One region of the Streptomyces sp. NPDC086989 genome, then DNA from elsewhere that is predicted to be linked to it. Evidence: riboswitches for the same ligand, from Rfam matches in the RefSeq annotation. Region 1 holds a riboswitch; each other region holds the start of a gene.
The links. A riboswitch is a leader RNA that binds a small molecule or an ion and turns the genes downstream of it on or off. The one in region 1 is predicted to bind cobalamin.

Region 2: another riboswitch for cobalamin. It lies ahead of ACIPK4_RS05550 (energy-coupling factor ABC transporter permease); the one in region 1 lies ahead of ACIPK4_RS04350 (ribonucleoside-diphosphate reductase subunit alpha).
Region 3: another riboswitch for cobalamin. It lies ahead of cobN (cobaltochelatase subunit CobN); the one in region 1 lies ahead of ACIPK4_RS04350 (ribonucleoside-diphosphate reductase subunit alpha).

The regions. Positions count from the first base shown of each region.
Region 1 covers NZ_JBIVAL010000002.1:134,022-140,920, forward strand. The annotation lists gene def (peptide deformylase) at 1-395, shown strand, start outside; gene ACIPK4_RS04335 (DUF3703 domain-containing protein) at 534-920, opposite strand; gene ACIPK4_RS04340 (helix-turn-helix domain-containing protein) at 968-1,681, opposite strand; gene ACIPK4_RS04345 (ribonucleotide-diphosphate reductase subunit beta) at 1,795-2,811, opposite strand; gene ACIPK4_RS04350 (ribonucleoside-diphosphate reductase subunit alpha) at 2,811-5,219, opposite strand; cobalamin riboswitch at 5,359-5,500, opposite strand; gene ACIPK4_RS04355 (GNAT family N-acetyltransferase) at 5,535-6,035, opposite strand; gene ACIPK4_RS04360 (Uma2 family endonuclease) at 6,114-6,704, shown strand; gene ACIPK4_RS04365 (CstA-like transporter-associated (seleno)protein) at 6,759-6,899, opposite strand, start outside.
Region 2 covers NZ_JBIVAL010000002.1:397,331-404,229, forward strand. The annotation lists gene ACIPK4_RS05535 (energy-coupling factor ABC transporter ATP-binding protein) at 1-52, opposite strand, end outside; gene cbiQ (cobalt ECF transporter T component CbiQ) at 49-798, opposite strand; gene ACIPK4_RS05545 (energy-coupling factor ABC transporter substrate-binding protein) at 802-1,164, opposite strand; gene ACIPK4_RS05550 (energy-coupling factor ABC transporter permease) at 1,170-1,865, opposite strand; cobalamin riboswitch at 1,893-2,119, opposite strand; gene ACIPK4_RS05555 (SsgA family sporulation/cell division regulator) at 2,335-2,748, opposite strand; gene ACIPK4_RS05560 (L-serine ammonia-lyase) at 3,022-4,404, opposite strand; gene glyA (serine hydroxymethyltransferase) at 4,772-6,028, opposite strand; gene gcvH (glycine cleavage system protein GcvH) at 6,046-6,429, opposite strand; gene gcvT (glycine cleavage system aminomethyltransferase GcvT) at 6,520-6,899, opposite strand, start outside.
Region 3 covers NZ_JBIVAL010000016.1:42,616-49,514, forward strand. The annotation lists gene ACIPK4_RS31845 (cytochrome P450) at 1-641, shown strand, start outside; gene cobN (cobaltochelatase subunit CobN) at 791-4,402, opposite strand; cobalamin riboswitch at 4,436-4,573, opposite strand; gene cobG (precorrin-3B synthase) at 4,920-6,236, shown strand; gene ACIPK4_RS31860 (precorrin-8X methylmutase) at 6,233-6,880, shown strand; gene ACIPK4_RS31865 (precorrin-2 C(20)-methyltransferase) at 6,877-6,899, shown strand, end outside.

The DNA.
Region 1 (6,899 bases):
CCGCGAACCAGATCGGCGTGGACGCCAAGGTCTTCGTGTACGACTGCCCGGACGACGACGGCGTGCGCCACACCGGTGTCGTGGTCAACCCGAAGCTGGTCGAGCTGCCGGCCGGCTCCCGCGTGCTCGACGACTCCAACGAGGGCTGCCTGTCGGTCCCGACCGCCTACGCCTCGCTGGCCCGCCCGGACTACGCCGAGGTGACCGGCCAGGACGCCCAGGGCAACCCCATCAAGGTGCGCGGCACGGGCTACTTCGCCCGCTGCCTCCAGCACGAGACGGACCACCTGTACGGGTACCTGTACATCGACCGCCTCTCGAAGCGAGACCGCAAGGACGCCCTGCGCCAGATGGAAGAGGGCACCCCGCGCTACGAGACGGTCCCGAACGCGTAGCCCCTGGCCCGGGCCCTGGCCCCGGACCAGGGCCCGCCCCGCACGCCGGAAGGCGTCGGGGCCGGGCCCGGGGCGGCGGCCGCCCTTAGCTCGTGTCGTCGAAGTCCCGTCTGGCCGGGGCCACTTCGACGACACTCCCTAGGCGCGGCCCAGCAGCAGCCGCAGATCCTCCGGCAGGGGCATCGGCGTCGAGATGCCCGCCGCCGTGCGCCCGGTGTTGCCGTACGGCACGCGCCCGGTGAGGGACCCGGCCCCGGCCACCAGGATCCGCACCACCTGCCCCACCGTCTCCGCCCGGTCCCGGCAGCGCACCGCGAGCCGGAACATGTGCCAGTGGGCACGGGTGTGGGGCCAGGCCCAGGCCTGGGAGATGATGTGCGCCCGCTCCAGGGCGGTCCACATGGCCCGGGTGTCGGGCGCCGCGTCGCGGGCGCGGCGCAGCTCGTCCTCGAAGGCCCTGCGGACGGCGGCCGGCATGGTCTTGCCCGTACAGGCGGCCACGCACTTCCTGATCGTTTTCCTCATGCGTCCACGGTGGCGCCGCGGGGCCCCGCGGCGCTTGAACGAACCTGCTACATCCACTGGACGGTGCGGGTGAAGTCCGACGGCGCGATCCCGAACATCCGCCGCCACACGCGGCTCAGATGCGCACCGTCCGCGAAGCCGGCGCCGTGCGCCGCGTCCGTCAGGGAGTGCCCCTGGGAGGAGAGTTCGGCGGCCCGCATCAGCCGCAGCCACAGCACGTACGGCCGGAACGGCAGCCCGAGTTCCGCCCGGAACAGGTGCGCGAGGCGGCTCTCCGACAGGCACGCCACCTCCGCCGCCCGGGACAGCCGCACCGGCTCACGGCCGGGCAGCCACTCCAGCACCCGCGCCAGCCCCGGATGCGCCGCCGCGAGGGGCTGCGGCGCTCCGGGCAGTACGGCGTCCAGCGCGCACGCCGCCTCGAAGGCGTCGGCGGGCAGGGCGTCGGCCGGTACGAGGTCGCCCGCGTCCCCCGCCAGCTCCGCGAGCCGCCGCCCCGCGGAGGAGAGCGGGTCGTAGTGCAGCACCACCCCGCACGACACCCCGCGCAGCACCGCGTGACGCACCCCGGCCGGGACCACGTACGCCCGGCACCCGAAGGGTTCCCCGTCCGGCCCGGCCATCACGAGCTCGTCGCCGCCCAGCGCCGCGATGACCTGGACGGAGTGGTGCGCGTGTGCACCGGCGGACCCGACGGCGCCCCCGTACAGCAGGCCTCCAGGCCGCAGCCGGGTCCGTCCCGCCCACCCGCCGGCGGTCATGCCGAGGGCCCCGGGCACGACGAAGCGCCCCCGCCCGAGAACCCGGAGGACCGGGTGTTGCTCCCCATGGGCGGGGACGCTATCAAGCCGTGCCGGTGGCGGCCGGAGGGGACTTAGAAGTCCTCGTCCAGGTCGACCGTGCCCTCGACCGCGACCTGGTAGGCCGACGGGCGGCGCTCGAAGAAGTTCGTCAGCTCCTGGACGCCCTGGAGCTCCATGAACGAGAACGGGTTCTGCGAGCCGTACACCGGCGGGAAGCCGAGGCGGACCAGACGCTGGTCCGCGACGCACTCCAGGTACTCGCGCATCGACTCGGTGTTCATGCCCGGCAGGCCGTCACCGCACAGGTCGCGGCCGAACTGCAGCTCCGCCTCCACGGCCTCCTTCAGCATGTCCGTGACCTGCTGCTGGAGCTGCTCGTCGAAGAGCTCCGGCTCCTCCTTGCGGACCGTGTCCACGACCTCGAACGCGAAGTTCATGTGCATGGTCTCATCACGGAACACCCAGTTGGTGCCGGTGGCCAGGCCGTGCAGCAGACCGCGCGAGCGGAACCAGTACACGTACGCGAAGGCGCCGTAGAAGAACAGGCCCTCGATGCACGCCGCGAAGCAGATCAGGTTCAGCAGGAAGCGGCGGCGGTCGGCCTGGGTCTCCAGGCGCTCGATCTTCTCGACCGAGTCCATCCACTTGAAGCAGAACTGCGCCTTCTCGCGGATCGACGGGATCTCCTCGACCGCGTCGAAGGCGGCCGCGCGGTCGTCCGGGTCGGGCAGGTAGGTGTCGAGCAGCGTCAGGTAGAACTGGACGTGCACGGCCTCCTCGAACAGCTGGCGCGACAGGTACAGGCGCGCCTCCGGGGAGTTGATGTGCTTGTAGAGCGTCAGCACCAGGTTGTTCGAGACGATCGAGTCGCCCGTCGCGAAGAACGCGACCAGACGGCCGATCATGTGCTGCTCGGCGGGCGTCAGCTTCGCGAGGTCCGCGACGTCCGAGTGGAGGTCGACCTCCTCGACGGTCCAGGTGTTCTTGATCGCGTCCCGGTAGCGCTCGTAGAAGTCCGGGTAGCGCATGGGGCGCAGCGTCAGCTCGAAGCCCGGGTCCAGGAGGTTCTTCTTGTCGGTGGAGCTCATTACTGGCAGGCCTCGCAGGACTCGGGGTTCTCAAGGGAGCAGGCGAGCGCTTCCGCGGCCGCGGCCTCGGCGGCGGCGTCGGCCAGGGGGAGCGCTGCGGGGGTGGCCGCCTGCGCGGCGCGGGCGATCTTCGTCGCCGGGCGCGAACGCAGGTAGTACGTGGTCTTCAGACCCTGCTTCCAGGCGTACGCGTACATCGAGGACAGCTTCCCGATGGTGGGGGTCTCCAGGAACAGGTTCAGCGACTGCGACTGGTCGAGGAACGGCGTACGGGCCGCCGCCATGTCGATCAGACCGCGCTGCGGGATCTCCCACGCCGTGCGGTACAGCTCGCGCACCTCGGCCGGGATCCAGCCGAAGCCCTGGACCGAACCGCTGGAGTCGCGCAGGGCCTCGCGGGTCTGCGCGTCCCACACGCCGAGCTTCTTGAGCTCCTCCACCAGGTAGCCGTTGACCTGGAGGAACTCGCCCGACAGCGTCTCGCGCTTGAACAGGTTGGAGACCTGCGGCTCGATGCACTCGTACACACCGGCGATCGAGGCGATCGTCGCCGTCGGGGCGATGGCGAGGAGCAGCGAGTTGCGCATGCCGGACTTCGTGACGCGGGCGCGCAGGGCGTCCCAGCGCTCCGGCCAGTTCAGCTCGGTGTCGTAGTGGTCGGGGTGCAGGACACCGCGGGCCGTGCGGGTCTGCTCCCAGGCCGGGAGCGGGCCGCTGCGCTCGGCGAGGTCGCAGGAGGCCTCGTACGCGGCCAGCATGATCCGCTCGGAGAGCTTGGTGGACAGCGCCCTCGCCTCGGGGGAGTCGAACGGCAGCTTCAGCTTGAAGAAGACGTCCTGGAGGCCCATCGCGCCCAGGCCCACCGGGCGCCAGCGGGCGTTGGAGCGGCCGGCCTGCTCGGTCGGGTAGAAGTTGATGTCGACCACGCGGTCGAGGAAGGTCACGGCGGTGCGGACGGTCTCGTCCAGCCGCTCCCAGTCGATGTCACCCGTCTCGGGGAGCACGAAGGCGCCGAGGTTGACCGAGCCGAGGTTGCAGACGGCGGTCTCGCCGTCGTTGGTGACCTCGATGATCTCGGTGCACAGGTTCGAGGAGTGGACGACGGTGCCCGGCTCGGCGGTCTGGTTCGCCGTGCGGTTGGAGGCGTCCTTGAAGGTCATCCAGCCCTGGCCGGTCTGCGCGAGGGTGCGCATCATCCGGCCGTACAGGTCACGCGCGGGCATCGTCTTGCGGGCCAGGCCCTCCGCCTCGGCCTTGCGGTAGGCGGCGTCGAACTCGTCGCCCCACAGGTCGACCAGCTCGGGCACGTCGGCCGGGGAGAACAGCGACCACTCGGAGTCCGCATTGACGCGGCGCATGAACTCGTCCGGCACCCAGTGCGCGAGGTTCAGGTTGTGGGTGCGGCGCTGGTCCTCGCCGGTGTTGTCGCGCAGCTCCAGGAACTCCTCGATGTCCGCGTGCCAGGTCTCCAGGTAGACGGCGGCGGCGCCCTTGCGGCGGCCACCCTGGTTCACGGCGGCGACGGAGGCGTCGAGGGTCTTCAGGAACGGCACGATGCCGTTGGAGTGGCCGTTCGTACCGCGGATCAGCGAACCGCGGGCGCGGATGCGCGAGTACGACAGACCGATGCCGCCGGCGTGCTTCGACAGGCGCGCGACCTGGTGGTAGCGGTCGTAGATCGAGTCGAGCTCGTCCAGCGGGGAGTCCAGCAGGTAGCAGGAGGACATCTGCGGGTGCCGCGTGCCGGAGTTGAACAGCGTGGGGGAGGACGGCAGGTAGTCGAGGCGGCTCATCAGCCGGTACAGCGAGGCCACTTCCTCGACGGCCTGGACGCTGTCGTTCTCGGCGAGACCGCACGCCACGCGCAGCATGAAGTGCTGCGGGGTCTCGATCACCTGACGGGTGATCGGGTGGCGCAGCAGGTAGCGGCTGTGCAGGGTGCGCAGGCCGAAGAAGCCGAAGCGGTCGTCGGCGCCCTCGGCGAGCGTGTGCTCGACCAGCGCGTCCAGGCGGCCCGCGTGCAGCTCCACGAACTCGGCGGTGCGGTCCGCGATCAGGCCCTCGCGGTGACCGACCGCGACGGAGGCGGAGAAGGAGGTGGCCCCCTGGCCGGCGGCCTCCTCGGCGACGGCCAGCGTCAGCAGCCGGGCGGCGAGCCGGGAGTACGCCGGGTCCTCGGAGATCAGACCGGCGGCGGCCTCCGTGGCCAGGGCGCGCAGTTCGGCCTCGTCGGCGGCGGCGCTGCGCCCGCGCAGCGCGGCGGCGGCGACCCGGCCCGGGTCGGTGTCGGGGAGGTCGGCCGTCAGCTCGGTGAGGGTCCGCAGCAGTGCGGCCCCAGGTCCCCCGGTCTCGATTCCGGTGTCGGACGGGTCGGACTCGGCGCGCGGTGCGGAAGGCGCGATGGTCACGGGGGGAGCTCTCCCTCGCTCGGCTCCGGGACACCTGCGGTGCGGGCGCGAGCGGGCGCGTGCGGGCATGACGGGGCAGCACCGCGCGGCGTCCACCGGCCCAACCGCGAGGCCCGGACGTATCGACACCCGGTTCGGTCGAGCCGGGCGCACTGTCGGCAGGTCATCGGACTTGCGGTGACACCAATGGGTGTACTTCATACCGTTGCGGGACAGTTCCGGATTCCCACCGGATTCCCCTGCGACGACAGCGAGGACGAGCATACATGTGGGGGCCGCGTCCTGCGCGACCCCCTAGATGTTGTGTCGGCGTGGCTACAGATCGAGACCGTACGTGAGCAGAGGGAGGCCGGGGACGGGCTCCCAGTCGCGTGCGGGCGTACGGACGAAACCGAGCCGTTCGTAGATCCGGTGGGCGCCGGTCATGTCGTCCGTGGTGGACAGCACGAGGCGCCGCACGCCCTCGATCGCCCGGGCGCGGTCGATGCACGCCCGCACGAGGGCCTCCCCGGCGCCCCGCCCGCGGCCCTCCCGGGCGACCGCCAGCATCCGGAACTCGGCCTCGTCGGCTCCGGCGATGTCGCACAGCGGGCTCCCGGGCGCGGCGAAGGCCACACCGCCGAGGAGCCGGCCGTCGCCCGCCGCGGCGACGAGTATCACCCCGTCGGCCGCCCGCCCCGCCACGTCCCGCAGCCGCGCGAGGTACGGATCGTCCTCGCCGAACGTCAGCAGCCCGTCCCCGAGGTAGGCCTGTGCGGTGATCTCCCCGAGCGTCCCGTACTCCGCCGCCAGCGCTTCCCTGATCACGATGTCCATGCGGTCGAGTGTGCCGGACGGCTGTCGGTGCCCGGCGCTATCGTCGAAGGCAGCACCGTCGAGGAAGGCGAGCGAGGCATGACCGTGATGACAGACCGGCCCCAGATGCTGACCGAAGAGTTCGAGACCGTGGCGCGGATTGCCGCCAGAGAGGTCGAGGGGCTGCGGTTCGAGTTCATCAACGGGAAGCTGGGTGTCAAGGCGGTGCCGGACGGGGGCCACGGGGCGATCATCGAGTGGTTGACGCGGATCTGTATGCAGTCCCGGCCGGAGTTGTGGCTCTTCGCCGAGCAAGGCATCAAGATCCAGCAGTACCGCGGCGGCCGTGCTCGGCCCGACGGTCTCCTGGCGCCGAGCGGCTCCATCGCCGGGCAAGGGGAGTGGGTCGATCCCGAGCCGGCCCTCATGGTCGTGGAGGTGACCTCGTACGACACCGACACCGACACGGACGCGCGCGACCGGCACGAGAAGCCCCGCGGCTACGCGGAGACGGGCATTCCGGTGTACTTGCTGATCGACCGGGACGCCTGCGAGGTCACCGTCCACAGTGAGCCGGACGGCAGCCGTTACGAGAGTGTCCGCACCGTCCCCTTCGGCAAGGACATTGCACTTCCCGAACCCGTCGGCATCGCTCTGCGGACCGAGCCCCTCAAGGACTGGGTGCGCTGACACGCACCACGTGAAGGGCCCTGCCGGATGTCGGCGGGGCCCTTCACTCGCGTCTCAGCAGCAGCCGAACCCCTCCCGGGGATCGGCCTCGCGCGCGTCCGTGCGGGCGCGTTCGAAGGCCCGGCGGGTCAGGACCTCGGCCCCGGGGTCGTGCGAGCGGGCGTGCGCGACGTACCGGTCGTACGCCGCCTCGCC
Region 2 (6,899 bases), 260 kb from region 1:
GGCCGTCCTCGTACGCGTAGCCCGCGCCGGCCAGTTCCACCAACGGGTTCACAGGTACAGCCCCTTCAGGGTGAGAGTCAGGGTGATCAGGGCCGCCAGCAGCGCCCCCGACGCCGCCACGAACCGCCACGACAGGGCCGCCTCGGGCACGAGGACCCGCAGGGCGCCGTCGTAGCCGCGCCCGGCCAGGCCCACCTGGAGCCGCGCCGCACGATCGAAGGCCCGTACGAACGAGGTCGCGGCGAGCCCGGCCAGCGAACGCCACACCGCGGCCCGCCCGGCCTGGCCCAGACGGGCCGCCTGGGCGCGCCGTACCTGCGCCATGGAATCCAGCAGCAGGAAGCCGATCCGGTACATGACCAGGGCCACGTCCACCACCGGCGCAGGCACCCCGGCCCGGACGAGCCTCGGCAGGACGTCCGAGACCGGGGTGGTGAACGCGAACAGCAGCACGCCGAGCGAAGCCGCCGAGGTCCGCAGCAGCAGCTCCGCGGCCTGCCGGGGGCCGTCGGGCGCGAGCGAGACGAACCCGGCCGGCCCGCCGACGGAGACCAGCAGGGGCAGCGCCCCGGTGAAGCAGAAGCCCAGCGGGATCCGGAACGCCCGCCACAGCTGCCGCCCGGCCACACCGGCCGGGCCGAGGAGCACGGCGAGCGTCGCCGCGGCGACCAGCGGCCCGCCGGGCCAGGGCGGCAGGCACACGGCGGTGACCGTCAGCCCGAGCCCCAGCAGGGCCTTCTCCAGCGGATGGCGGCGGCGCCAGCGGCTGCCGTGCGCCGCCACGTCGATCGGGAGCACCGCCTACGACTCCGCGGCGGCGCGGTCGGCGGCGGTGGCGGAGGGGTCGGCGCCGGCAGCAGTCGCCGCGGCCGCGCCCTGCCGGCGGCCCTTGCGGACGCCGAAGTAGTACGCGAGCACGCCCGCGCCGAGTGCCGCCTGGAGGGCGAACAGCGCCGACTCCACCTCCCCGGAGGGGGGTTCGTACAGCGGCGAGAACCACGGCTCGTAGTCCGGCTTCAGTTCGGTGATCGCCGCCTCCGCCTGGGCGTCGGCGCCCGCGAACGGCTCCTCCTTGCCCTCGCCCAGGCCCAGCGCGAGCGGGAGCACGGCCAGGGCCGCCACCAGGAGCAGCAACAGGCCGTTGATCTTCGTGTTCCGGTTCATGGCCATCAGAGCGCCGCCGCCTTCCGCTCGCCGCGGCCGACCGGCTTCGCGACGCCCAGCCGGACCAGGTCCGACGTGCTGGACTGCATCAGCAGCCGCATCACGAGCACCGTCAGCAGACCCTCGCTGACCGCGAGCGGCACCTGCGTCACCGCGAAGATGCCCCCGAACTTCGCGAGCGCTCCGAGGAACCCGCTGCCCGGGTCCGGGAACGCCAGCGCCAGCTGAACGGAGGTCACGCAGTAGGTGACCAGGTCGGCGAAGAAGGCGCCGAAGAAGACGGTCACCATCACCGGGACGTCGAAGCGCTTCAGCAGCAGGTAGACCCCGTACCCGGCCCAGGGGCCGGCGATCGCCATCGAGAAGACGTTCGCGCCCAGGGTGGTGAGCCCGCCGTGCGCGAGCAACAGGGCCTGGAAGAGCAGGGTGATGGTGCCGAGCACCGCCATGATCGGCGGCCGGAACAGGATCGCGCCGAGCCCGGTCCCGGTGGGGTGTGAGCAACTGCCCGTCACCGACGGGATCTTCAGCGCCGACAGGACGAACGTGAACGCCCCGGACGCCCCGAGCAGCAGCGTGCTCTCCGGGTTGGCCTTCACCTCACGGGTGAGGGCGCGGACACCGTGGACGACGAACGGAGCGGACGCGGCGCCCCAGGCGACCGCGTGCAAGGGGGGCAGGAACCCCTCGGCTATATGCATGACTGGGAGACCTCTCCAGCACCTCGTGGATGGACAACGCGCCCCGGCCGGTCTCCTGGCTCACGGGTGCTGACGCCCTGGCTCCGCCTTCCCGGGCGGTGCGGAACCTTTCCGCGCCGCCCAGTGGCTTCCCGTTGGGGGGCACCTCCCGGACGGAGTCTGGGGGAGAGTGGAGCCGGACTTCCCGTTCACAGTGGCGAGGGCCGCACCGGTTCTGCACCGGTTTCCCGAACACCAAGGCCCGTTGACCCTAGTCGGACGGACGGACCGGTACCAACCCGGTCCGAACGGGTGCGGTCCGCGGCGGCCGGCTCCGAACGGGTGCGGCCCGGTGCGGCGCCACCCGCGGGCGCCCAGGCCGGCGGCGTGGCCGCCGACTACCGGGCCTGCCCGCCCCCACCTCACCGGCGCGCGTCAGCACGAACCGCTCGGGCGCGTGCGCGGCGGCCGAGGCCCCCTCGCGCGGGACCTACCGGGGCAGGAGGGTGCTCAGCTCGGTGTCGAGGTCGTAGTGCCGCTGTTCCTCGCCCCGCGGCACCAGGTCGACCAGCCGTCGGCACAGTGCGCGTACGTCCCGCGCCCGGGCGGACACCACGCAGCTCTGCACCCCGTTGCTGAAGGCGAGCAGGACGCGCGGCTCGCGGCCCCGCCACTGCGGCCACACCCGGACGTCCCCCTCGCCCGTCCCGCGGGTCTCCCCGTCCAGCAGCAGGTCCCGGGAGAACACCCAGTGCGCCAGCTGGACCCCGGCGCCCCGGAAGTCGAGCACCAGCTCGTAGGGCCGGTCGCGGCGGTACGTGAAGGCCCCGTGCACCGGTATGGGCTCCGGGGAGGCCTCCAGCCGGAGCGGGAGGACGCGGTACTCGATGCCGTGGTCGTCCATGCGCTGCGCCTCTCTGTCGTGTCTCGTCCCGCCTGCCCGCGGCTCCCCCGGGCAAGCTAGCCCACCGTCCGGCCGCCCCCCGTGGGCCGAAGGTCCCGACTCCGCGGGCCGCTGGACCCGTTGTGTCACAGGAACGCGGAGCGGCCCGCCCTCCGGGGGGAGGGCGGGCCGCAGGGTCACCGGTCCGTCACGGGACGGGGTCGGGCAGGAGCGAGCCGCGGGAAGGGGCCCGACGCGGTGCGTGGGACCCCTTGCGGCGTCAGCGGCGCCGGGTCAGCACTCGATGACGTTCACGGCCAGGCCGCCGCGGGCGGTCTCCTTGTACTTGATCTTCATGTCGGCGCCCGTCTCCTTCATGGTCTTGATGACCTTGTCGAGGGACACCTTGTGCGTGCCGTCGCCGCGCATCGCCATCTTGGCCGCCGTGACGGCCTTGACCGCCGCCATGCCGTTGCGCTCGATGCACGGGATCTGGACCAGGCCGCCGACCGGGTCGCAGGTCAGGCCCAGATTGTGCTCCATGCCGATCTCGGCCGCGTTCTCCACCTGCTCCGGGGTGCCGCCCAGGACCTCGGCGAGGGCGCCCGCCGCCATCGAGCAGGCCGAGCCGACCTCGCCCTGGCAGCCGACCTCGGCGCCGGAGATCGAGGCGTTCTCCTTGAAGAGCATGCCGATCGCGCCCGCCGCGAGGAGGAAGCGGACCACGCCGTCCTCGTCCGCGCCCGGCACGAAGTTCATGTAGTAGTGCAGGACGGCCGGCAGGACGCCCGCGGCGCCGTTGGTGGGCGCGGTGACGACGCGGCCGCCCGCCGCGTTCTCCTCGTTGACCGCCATCGCGTAGATCGTCGTCCACTCGCTGCGGTGCATCATCGGGTCGCCCTCGGTGCGCAGCTGGCGCGCCGTGGACGCCGCCCGGCGCTTGACCCGCAGACCGCCCGGGAGGATGCCCTCGCGGGACATGCCGCGCGAGACGCACGCCTGCATGACGCGCCAGATCTCCAGCAGGCCCTCGCGGATCTCCTCCTCGGTGCGCCAGGCCTTCTCGTTCTCCAGCATCAGGGAGGAGATCGACAGGCCGGTCTCCTTCGCCAGGCGCAGCATCTCGTCGCCCGAGCGGAAGGGGTACTTCAGCACGGTGTCGTCGAGCTTGATCCGGTCCTCGCCGACCGCGTCCTCGTCGACGACGAAGCCGCCGCCGACCGAGTAGTAGGTCTTCTCCAGCAGGGGCGCGCCCGCGGCGTCGTACGCGAAGAGCGTCATGCCGTTCGCGTGGTACGGCAGGGACCGGCGCCGGTGCAGGATCAGCTGGCTCGGCTCGTCGAAGGCGATCTCGTGCGCCTCCCCTATCTCCGTGCCGAGCAGGCGCAGGCGGCCCGTCCGGCGGATGCGCTCCACCTCGTCGTCGGCCGTCTCCACGTTCACCGTGCGGGGGGAGTGGCCCTCCAGGCCCAGGAGCACCGCCTTCGGCGTGCCGTGGCCGTGGCCGGTGGCGCCGAGGGAGCCGTACAGCTCCGCGCGGACCGCCGAGGTCTGGGCGAGTACGCCGTCCTTCTTCAGCCGGGTGACGAACATGCGGGCGGCCCGCATCGGGCCGACCGTGTGGGAGGAGGAGGGGCCGATGCCGATGGAGAAGAGGTCGAAGACGGAGATGGCCACGGTGGCGGACTCCCTTGTCTGCTCGTGGGGTGGGAGGGGGGCAGGCGAGGCGGGCGATGCAGGAGGGGTGATTGTTCGGATTTTGTCCGACAGACGAGCTTAACGCGGAGAAGTGAACGGCCCGGCTGTCGGAACGGGTGCGCGAGGTTGCGGTTGGGCGTGCGTCAGGTCACGTTTCCCGCTCCGCGGCCGGGCCGGGCGGGCGGCGAGGGGCCTCGCCCGGCCCCTCGGGCCGCCCCGGGACGGGGTCCGGCCCCGGCAGCCCGCCGCAGCGGGCCCGGACGCCCGTCGGGGGTCGGCCGGGGTCATGGGAAGGGCCCGGTTCTGCGGATTGCGGAACCGGGCCCTCCTCGTCGAATCCCGGGCGTCAGAGCGTCGGGTACAGCGGGAACCTCGCGGCCAGCGCGGAGACGCGCGCCTTGAGGGACTCGCTGTCGTACGCCGGCTTCAGCGCCTGCGCGATGATCTCTGCCACCTCGGTGAAGGCCTCGGCGTCGAAACCGCGGGTCGCCAGGGCCGGCGTACCGATCCGCAGACCCGAGGTGACCATCGGCGGCCGCGGGTCGTTCGGGATGGCGTTGCGGTTGACCGTGATGCCGACCTCGTGGAGGCGGTCCTCGGCCTGCTGCCCGTCCAGCTCGGAGTTGCGCAGGTCGACCAGGACCAGGTGCACGTCGGTGCCGCCGGTGAGGACGTCCACGCCCACGGCCTTGACGTCGTCCTGGACCAGGCGCGCGGCGAGGATCTTCGCGCCTTCCAGGGTGCGCTCCTGGCGCTCCTTGAACTCGGGCGAGGCCGCGACCTTGAAGGAGACCGCCTTGGCCGCGATCACGTGCTCCAGCGGGCCGCCCTGCTGGCCCGGGAAGACCGCGGAGTTGATCTTCTTGGCCAGCTCCTGCGTCGACAGGATGACACCGCCGCGCGGACCGCCGAGGGTCTTGTGCGTGGTGGTGGTGACGACGTGGGCGTGCGGGACCGGGTTCGGGTGCAGGCCCGCGGCGACCAGGCCGGCGAAGTGCGCCATGTCGACCATCAGGTACGCGCCGACCTCGTCCGCGATGCGGCGGAAGGCGGCGAAGTCCAGCTGGCGCGGGTAGGCGGACCAGCCGGCGACGATCAGCTGCGGCTTGGACTCCTTGGCGAGGCGCTCGACCTCGGCCATGTCGACCTGGCCGTCCTCACCGACGTGGTACGGGACCACGTTGTAGAGCTTGCCGGAGAAGTTGATCTTCATGCCGTGGGTCAGGTGACCGCCGTGGGCCAGGTTCAGGCCCATGATCGTGTCGCCCGGCTTCAGCAGCGCGAACATCGCGGCGGCGTTCGCCTGCGCACCCGAGTGCGGCTGCACGTTCGCGGCCTCGGCGCCGAAGAGCGCCTTGATGCGGTCGATCGCGATCTGCTCGACGACGTCGACGTGCTCGCAGCCGCCGTAGTACCGGCGGCCCGGGTAGCCCTCGGCGTACTTGTTGGTCAGGACCGAGCCCTGGGCCTCCATGACGGCGACCGGAGCGAAGTTCTCCGACGCGATCATTTCCAGGGTGGACTGCTGGCGTGCGAGCTCGGCGTCGACGGCGGCGGCGACGTCCGGGTCGAGCTCGTGGAGGGGGGTGTTGAGAACAGACATCAGGATCCCCTGGGGTGTCAGTTGTCGGAGTGGGTGAGCGCGGCGTACTCGTCGGCGGAGAGCACGTCCTTGGGCTCCTCCGAGAGGCGCACCTTGAACAGCCAGCCACCCTCGAACGGGGCGGTGTTCACGAGCGCCGGGTCGTCCACGACGTCCTGGTTGGCCTCGACGACCTCGCCGGAGACGGGGGAGTACAGGTCGCTGACCGACTTGGTCGACTCCAGCTCACCGCAGGTCTCGCCCTCGGTGACGGTGTCGCCGACCGCGGGGAGCTGGGCGTAGACGACGTCACCGAGCGCGTTGGCCGCGAACTCCGTGATGCCGACCGTCGCGACGCCGTCCACGGCGTCCGACAGCCACTCGTGCTCCTTGGTGTAACGCAGCTGCTGGGGGTTGCTCATGACCTGATTCTCCTGGATGCGGGGGAGTGCGAACGAACAGTGGTCTTGCGTACTGAGACGTACTGAGACGGCCGGTACGGCGTACGGGCGCTACTTCTGCCGCTTGTAGAACGGCAGGGCGACGACCTCGTACGGCTCATGCGTACCGCGAATGTCCACGCCGACGCCGGAGGTGCCGGGCGCGGCGTACTCCGCGTCCACGTAGGCCATCGCGATCGGCTTGCCCAGCGTCGGGGACGGGGCGCCCGAGGTGACCTCGCCGATCACCTCGCCGCCGGCGACGACCGGGAACCCGGCGCGCGGGACGCGGCGGCCCTCTGCGATCAGGCCGACCAGCTTGCGCGGCGCCTTCGTGGCGGCCTGCTCGGCGGCGGCCTCCAGGGCGGCGCGCCCGACGAAGTCGCCCTCCTTCTCGAACTTCACGACCCGGCCCAGACCCGCGTCGAACGGGGTGAGGCCGGTGGTCAGCT
Region 3 (6,899 bases), on a different contig from region 1:
TCGCCCTCAAACGCGAGAACCCGGACGGCGAAGGGCTGCTGTCCGCCCTGCTCACCGCCGGTGACGACGAGGACGGCGACGGGGACGGCGACGGCGACGCCCTGACCGAGGACGAGATCACCTCGATGTCCTTCCTCCTCGTCGTCGCGGGCCACCAGACCACGGTCAACCTCGTCGCGAACGGCATCCACGCCCTGCTCACCCACCCGGACCAGCTGGCCGCGCTGCGCGCCGACCCGACCCGGATACACGGCGCGGTCGAGGAGGTCCTGCGCTACGAGTCCCCGTCCGGCCTCGCATCCCTGCGCTACGCCACCGAACCCATCACCGTGGGCGGAGTGACCGTCCGCGAGGGCGACTTCGTCCAGATCTCGCTGCTCGGCGCCGACCGAGACCCGGCCGTCTTCGCCGACCCCGACCGGTTCGACATAGGCCGGGCCGACGCGGGCCGCCACCTCGCCTTCGGCCACGGCATCCACCACTGCCTCGGGGCGCCGCTCGCCCGTCTCCAGGGCGAGATCGCCCTCACCGGGATCATCGAGCGCTTCCCCCGCCTGCGGCTGCACGAGACGCACGGGGCGAGGTGGCAGTCAAACCCCCGCCACCGCGGCCTGCTCAGCCTGCCCGTACGGCTGCGCTGAGAGGCTCATGGGCTGAGGGGCTCGCGGGGCTAAGGGGCTCACGGGCTGAGGGCCGAGCCCCCCGAGAGCCGGGAAGCCGCCTTCCGCGCCCCGGCAGGGGAGGGCGAGGAGGGCGGCTCCCCCGTCAGGGACGACAGGCGCGGAGCGGGCTACTCCGCTTCGCCCTCCAGGTTGCCCTCCGTGTCCAGGTACACCTGGCGCAGCGCTTCGAGGACCTGCGGGTCCGGCTTCTCCCACATGCCGCGCGACTCGGCCTCCAGCAGCCGCTCCGCGATGCCGTGCAGGGCCCAGGGGTTGGCCTCCTCCAGGAACGCGCGGTTCTCCGGGTCCAGTACGTACGTCTCGGTCAGCTTGTCGTACATCCAGTCCGCGACCACGCCCGTCGTCGCGTCGTAGCCGAAGAGGTAGTCCACCGTCGCCGCCAGCTCGAAGGCGCCCTTGTAGCCGTGGCGGCGCATCGCCTCGATCCACTTCGGGTTCACCACACGGGCACGGAAGACGCGGGACGTCTCCTCCACCAGGGTGCGGGTCTTGACGGTCTCGGGGCGGGTGGAGTCACCGATGTACGCCTCCGGGGCCGTGCCCCGCAGCGCACGGACCGTCGCCACCATGCCGCCGTGGTACTGGAAGTAGTCGTCCGAGTCGGCGATGTCGTGCTCGCGGGTGTCCGTGTTCTTCGCGGCCACCGTGATCCGCTTGTACGCCGTCTCCATCTCGGCGCGCGCCGCCCGGCCCTCCAGGCCGCGGCCGTACGCGTAACCGCCCCAGACCGTGTAGACCTCCGCCAGGTCGGCGTCCGTACGCCAGTCGCGGGAGTCGATCAGCTGGAGGATGCCGGCGCCGTACGTGCCCGGGCGCGAGCCGAAGATACGGGTCGTCGCGCGGCGCTCGTCACCGTGCTCGGCCAGGTCCGCCTGGGCGTGGGCCCGGATGAAGTTCTGGTCGGCGGGCTCGTCCAGGGAGGCCGCCAGCCGGACCGCGTCGTCGAGCAGGCCGATGACGTGGGGGAAGGCGTCCCGGAAGAAGCCCGAGATGCGCAGCGTGACGTCGATGCGCGGGCGGCCCAGCTCCTCCAGCGGGATCGGCTCCAGGCCGGTGACGCGGCGCGAGGCCTCGTCCCAGACGGGGCGGACGCCGAGCAGCGCCAGCGCCTCGGCGACGTCGTCGCCCGAGGTGCGCATCGCGCTGGTGCCCCACAGGGACAGGCCGACCGAGGCGGGCCACTCGCCGTTGTCCGTTCGGTACCGGTTCAGCAGGGAGTCGGCGAGCGCCTGCCCGGTCTCCCACGCGAGGCGGGAGGGGACGGCCTTCGGGTCCACCGAGTAGAAGTTCCGGCCGGTCGGCAGCACGTTCACCAGGCCGCGCAGTGGCGACCCGGACGGGCCCGCCGGCACGAAGGCGCCGTCGAGGGCGCTCACCACGTGGGCGATCTCGTCGGTCGTGCCGGCCAGCCGCGGGACCACCTCGCGGGCCGCGAACTCCAGGACGGCCGCCACGTCCGCCGAGTGTGCGGCGGCGACCGAAGCCACCGCCTCCGGCGCCCAGTTCGCATCCTCCATCGCCTGCACGAGGGCGCGGGCCGTCTCCTCCGCCTCGTCGGCGGTCGTACGGGTCGCCGCTGACTCGTCGAGGCCGAGCGCCTCGCGCAGGCCGGGCAGGGCCGTCGTACCGCCCCAGATCTGCCGGGCGCGCAGGATCGCCAGGACCAGGTTGACCCGGGCGGCGCCGGTCGGGGCGCCGCCCAGGACGTGCAGGCCGTCGCGGATCTGCGCGTCCTTGACCTCGCACAGCCAGCCGTCGACGTGCAGCAGGAAGTCGTCGAAGCCGTCGTCGTCCGGGCGCTCCTCCAGACCCAGGTCGTGGTCCAGCTTCGCCGCCTGGATCAGCGTCCAGATCTGGGCGCGGATCGCCGGCAGCTTCGCCGGGTCCATCGCGGAGATCTGCGCGTACTCGTCGAGGTGCTGCTCCAGGCGGGCGATGTCGCCGTACGACTCCGCGCGCGCCATCGGGGGCACCAGGTGGTCGACCAGGGTGGCGTGCACGCGGCGCTTGGCCTGGGTGCCCTCGCCCGGGTCGTTGACCAGGAACGGGTAGATCAGGGGGAGGTCGCCGAGGGCGGCGTCGGGCGCGCAGGCCGCCGACAGGCCGGCGTTCTTGCCGGGCAGCCACTCCAGGTTGCCGTGCTTGCCCAGGTGGATCATCGCGTCGGCGCCGAAGCCGCCGTCCTGCGCGCTCGCCTGGATCCAGCGGTACGCGGCCAGGTAGTGGTGCGAGGGCGGCAGGTCCGGGTCGTGGTAGATCGCGATCGGGTTCTCGCCGAAGCCGCGCGGCGGCTGGATCAGGATGAGCAGGTTGCCGCGGCGCAGCGCCGCGAGGACGATGTCGCCCTCCGGGTTCGCCGAGCGGTCCACGAACATGTTGCCCGGGGCCTCGCCCCAGTGCTCCTCGACGCTCTCGCGCAGCTCGGCCGGGAGCTGCGCGTACCACCGCTTGTAGTCGGCGGCCGGGATGCGGACCGGGTTGCGGGCCAGCTGCTCCTCGGTCAGCCAGTCCTGGTCGTGGCCGCCGGCCTCGATCAGGGCGCGGATCAGCTCGTCGCCGTCACCGGAGACCAGGCCCGGGATGTCCTCGACGGGGCCGAAGTCGTAGCCGCCCGCGATGAGGGTGCGCAGCAGCTCCACGGCGCTGGCCGGGGTGTCGAGGCCGACCGCGTTGCCGATGCGGGAGTGCTTGGTGGGGTACGCGGACAGGACGAGCGCGATCTTCTTGTCGCGGCGCTCGATGTGCCGCAGCCGGGCGTGCCGGACGGCGATGCCGGCGACGCGGGCGGCCCGCTCGGGGTCGGCCACGTACGCGGGCAGGCCGTCCTCGTCGAGCTCCTTGAAGGAGAACGGGACGGTGATCAGACGGCCGTCGAACTCGGGGACGGCGACCTGCGTCGCGGCGTCGAGCGGGGAGAGGCCCTCGTCGTTCTCCTCCCAGGCGCTGCGCGAACCGGTCAGGCACAGGGCCTGGAGGATCGGCACGCCGAGCGCGGCCAGCGCGCCCGCGTCCCAGGACTCGTCGTCGCCGCCCGCCGAGGCGGTGGCGGGCTTGGTGCCACCGGCCGCGAGGACCGTGGTGACGATCGCGTCCGCCGACTCCAGCTCGGCGAGCAGCTCCGGCTCCGGAGTGCGCAGGGAGGACACGTACAGCGGTACGGGCGTGCCGCCGGTCTCCACGATCGCGTCGCACAGGGCGTGCACGAACGCGGTGTTGCCGCTCATCTGGTGGGCGCGGTAGTACAGCACGGCGATCCGCGGACCGTACGGGCGTACGGGGGTGCGCTCCAGCGGACCCCAGGTCGGCGCGGCGGCGGGCGGCTCGAAGCCGTGGCCGGTGAGCAGCACGGTGTCGGAGAGGAACCGGGCCAGCTGGTCCAGGTTGGCGGGGCCGCCGTGGGCGAGGTAGGCGTGCGCCTCGGCGGCGATGCCGATCGGGACCGTGGAGGCCTCCATCAGCTGGGCGTCCGGGGCCTGTTCGCCGGTGAGGACCACCACCGGACGGGTCTGCTCGGGAGACAGGAGCAGGTCGAGCCCGTCCTGCCAGGCGCGCAGTCCGCCGAGGAGGCGTACGACGACCAGGTCGACGCCGTCGAGCAGGGCGGGGAGGTCGTCGAGGGGAAGGCGGGAGGGGTTCGCGAACCGGTACGGCACGGGGCCGTCCGCGGCGGCGCGGGCGCTGAGCAGATCGGTGTCGGACGTCGACAGCAGCAGGATCATGCGGCGGCAGGCCTTCCTCGGGGTTTCCGCGCCCCGGGCAGTGAGAACAGCGGGAGTTCCTGACTCACCCGACGGGTTGCTCCGCAGGATTCACAGTGGCGGGACCGCGCCGGATTCGCACCGGGCTTCCTCCCGGCGGGGCCACGTGGCTCCGCCGCTGGTCATCTTAGGGGCCGTTCCCCCAGGCCGGGAGTGGGGGTGCCCGGCCCGGGACACACCGGCCCCTCGCGCCGGACCGCCGGATGCCGGCACTCCGCGCCGCCGTCGGCACCACGCGCCGCCGGGCGCCCGGCACTCCGCACCGCCGACGCCCGGCGCCCCGCACCGCGGCAGTGCCCGCGCCGGCGCGGGCCGCTGCCCGGCGGCGCGTTGCGCCGGGCGCCGGATGCCGGCGCCGTGTGCCGGGGCCGTATCGGCAGTTCGTGCACGCCTTGCCGGCGCCGTGCCGTCCCGGCAGGTCGGCGGGGTGGTGACGGCCACAGGCCGGGGCGGGGGAATCGTGGGTATGCTCGCCGCCATGCCGCCCCAGCCCCCTTCCGCCGCATCGCGGGACGAACCCGTCATACGTGACCGCGGTGACGCCTGTCCCGGTGCGCTGCGGCTCCACGCGGCGGACGACGGGTTCCTCGCGCGCGTGCGGATCCCCGGCGGGCTGCTCGACGAGGACGCGGCCCTGCTGCTGGCGGATGCCGCCGACCGGCTCGGCGACGGACACGTCGACCTCACCTCGCGCGGCAACGCCCAACTGCGCGGGCTCGGTGCGGGCTGCGGCGGCGAGCTGCAGGACGTGCTCGTCCGTGCCGGTCTGCTGCCCGCGCCCACCCACGAGCGGGTCCGCAACATCGTCGCCTCGCCGCTGACCGGCCTGGACGGGCGCGGGCTGCCCGACGTGGCCCCCTGGGTCGCGGAGCTGGACCGGCTGCTCTGCGCGAGCGCGCCCGCGGCGGGGCTCTCCGGACGGTTCCTGTTCGCCCTCGACGACGGCCGCGGCGACGTGACCTCGCTCGCCGCCGATGTCAGCCTGGCCGCCCGTGACGGGGGCCGGGCCCTGCTGTGGACGGCCGACCCGGCCGACGCGCTGCTCGTGGCCGCCGCCGACGCGCCCCGGGCCGCCCTCGAAGCCGCCGCGTACTTCCTCGACGCGGCCCTCGAAGCGGGCACCCGCGCCTGGCGGGTCGCCGAACTGCCCGCCGAACACGCCCTGGAGTCCGCCGCGTTGGCGGACCGGCTGGGCGCCGCCGGGATCGCGGCCACCCCCGTACGGGATGCCGCCGCCCCGCACGGGCCGGCGCCCGGGCCCGGCCTGGTCGAGGGCCCCGACGGCAGCACCGCGCTCAGCGTGTCGGCCCCGCTCGGCCGGCTGACCACCGCGCAGTGGCGCCGCCTGGCCGGCCTCACCGGCCGGGTCCGCCTCACGCCCTGGCGCGGTGTCATCGTCCCCGGCCTGCCCGCCCGCACCGCCGTGCAGGAACTCGCCGGCCTCGCGGAGGCCGGGCTGATCACCGCCCCCGACGACCCCTGGCGGTCCGTCACCGCCTGTACGGGCCGCCCCGGTTGCGCGAAGTCCCGCGCGGACGTCCGCGCCGACGCGCACACCGTCGTCGCAGTACGGGCCACCGGCCCGCAGCACCAGCTGCCCGTGCACTGGTCCGGCTGCGAACGCCGCTGCGGACACCCCCGCGGCACCGCATGGGTGGACGTGGTCGCGACCTCCGCCGGGTACGACCTCACCGCGGACGGCGGCACCACGCGCCGCGGCCTGAGCACCTCCGAACTTCCCGCGGCCCTCGCGGACGCACGCCGCACCACCTCCCACGACGCAGCGAAGAAATGAGCGAGTACACAGTGTTCGAGTACGAGAAGGACGGCGCGGCGATCTACCGCCAGTCCTTTGCCACGATCCGCGCCGAGGCGGACCTCTCCGGGCTGCCCGCCTCCGTCGCCCAGGTCGCGGTGCGCATGATTCACGCCTGCGGAATGACCGACCTGCCCCAGGACCTCGGCTACACCCCGGACGTCGTGCTCCGCGCGCGTGCCGCGCTGACCGCGGGCGCGCCGATCCTCTGCGACGTGCAGATGGTCGCCAGCGGCGTCACCCGCAAGCGGCTGCCCGCCGACAACGAGGTGATCTGCACCCTCTCCGATCCGGCCGTACCGGCCCTCGCCGCGAAGATGGGCACCACCCGCAGCGCCGCCGCCCTCGAGGTCTGGCGCGACCGCGGCCTGCTGGAGGGTTCCGTGATCGCCGTCGGCAACGCGCCGACCGCCCTGTTCCGGCTGCTGGAGATGATCGAGGAGGGTGCCCCGCGGCCCGCCGCCGTCATCGGTGTCCCGGTCGGCTTCATCGGCGCCGCCGAGTCCAAGGACGCGCTCGCCGCCCACGCCTCCGGGCTCGACCACCTGATCGTGCGCGGCCGGCGCGGTGGCAGTGCCATCGCCGCCGCCGCCGTCAACGCGATCGCGAGCGAGGAAGAATGAGCACCGCAGCCGGTACCGG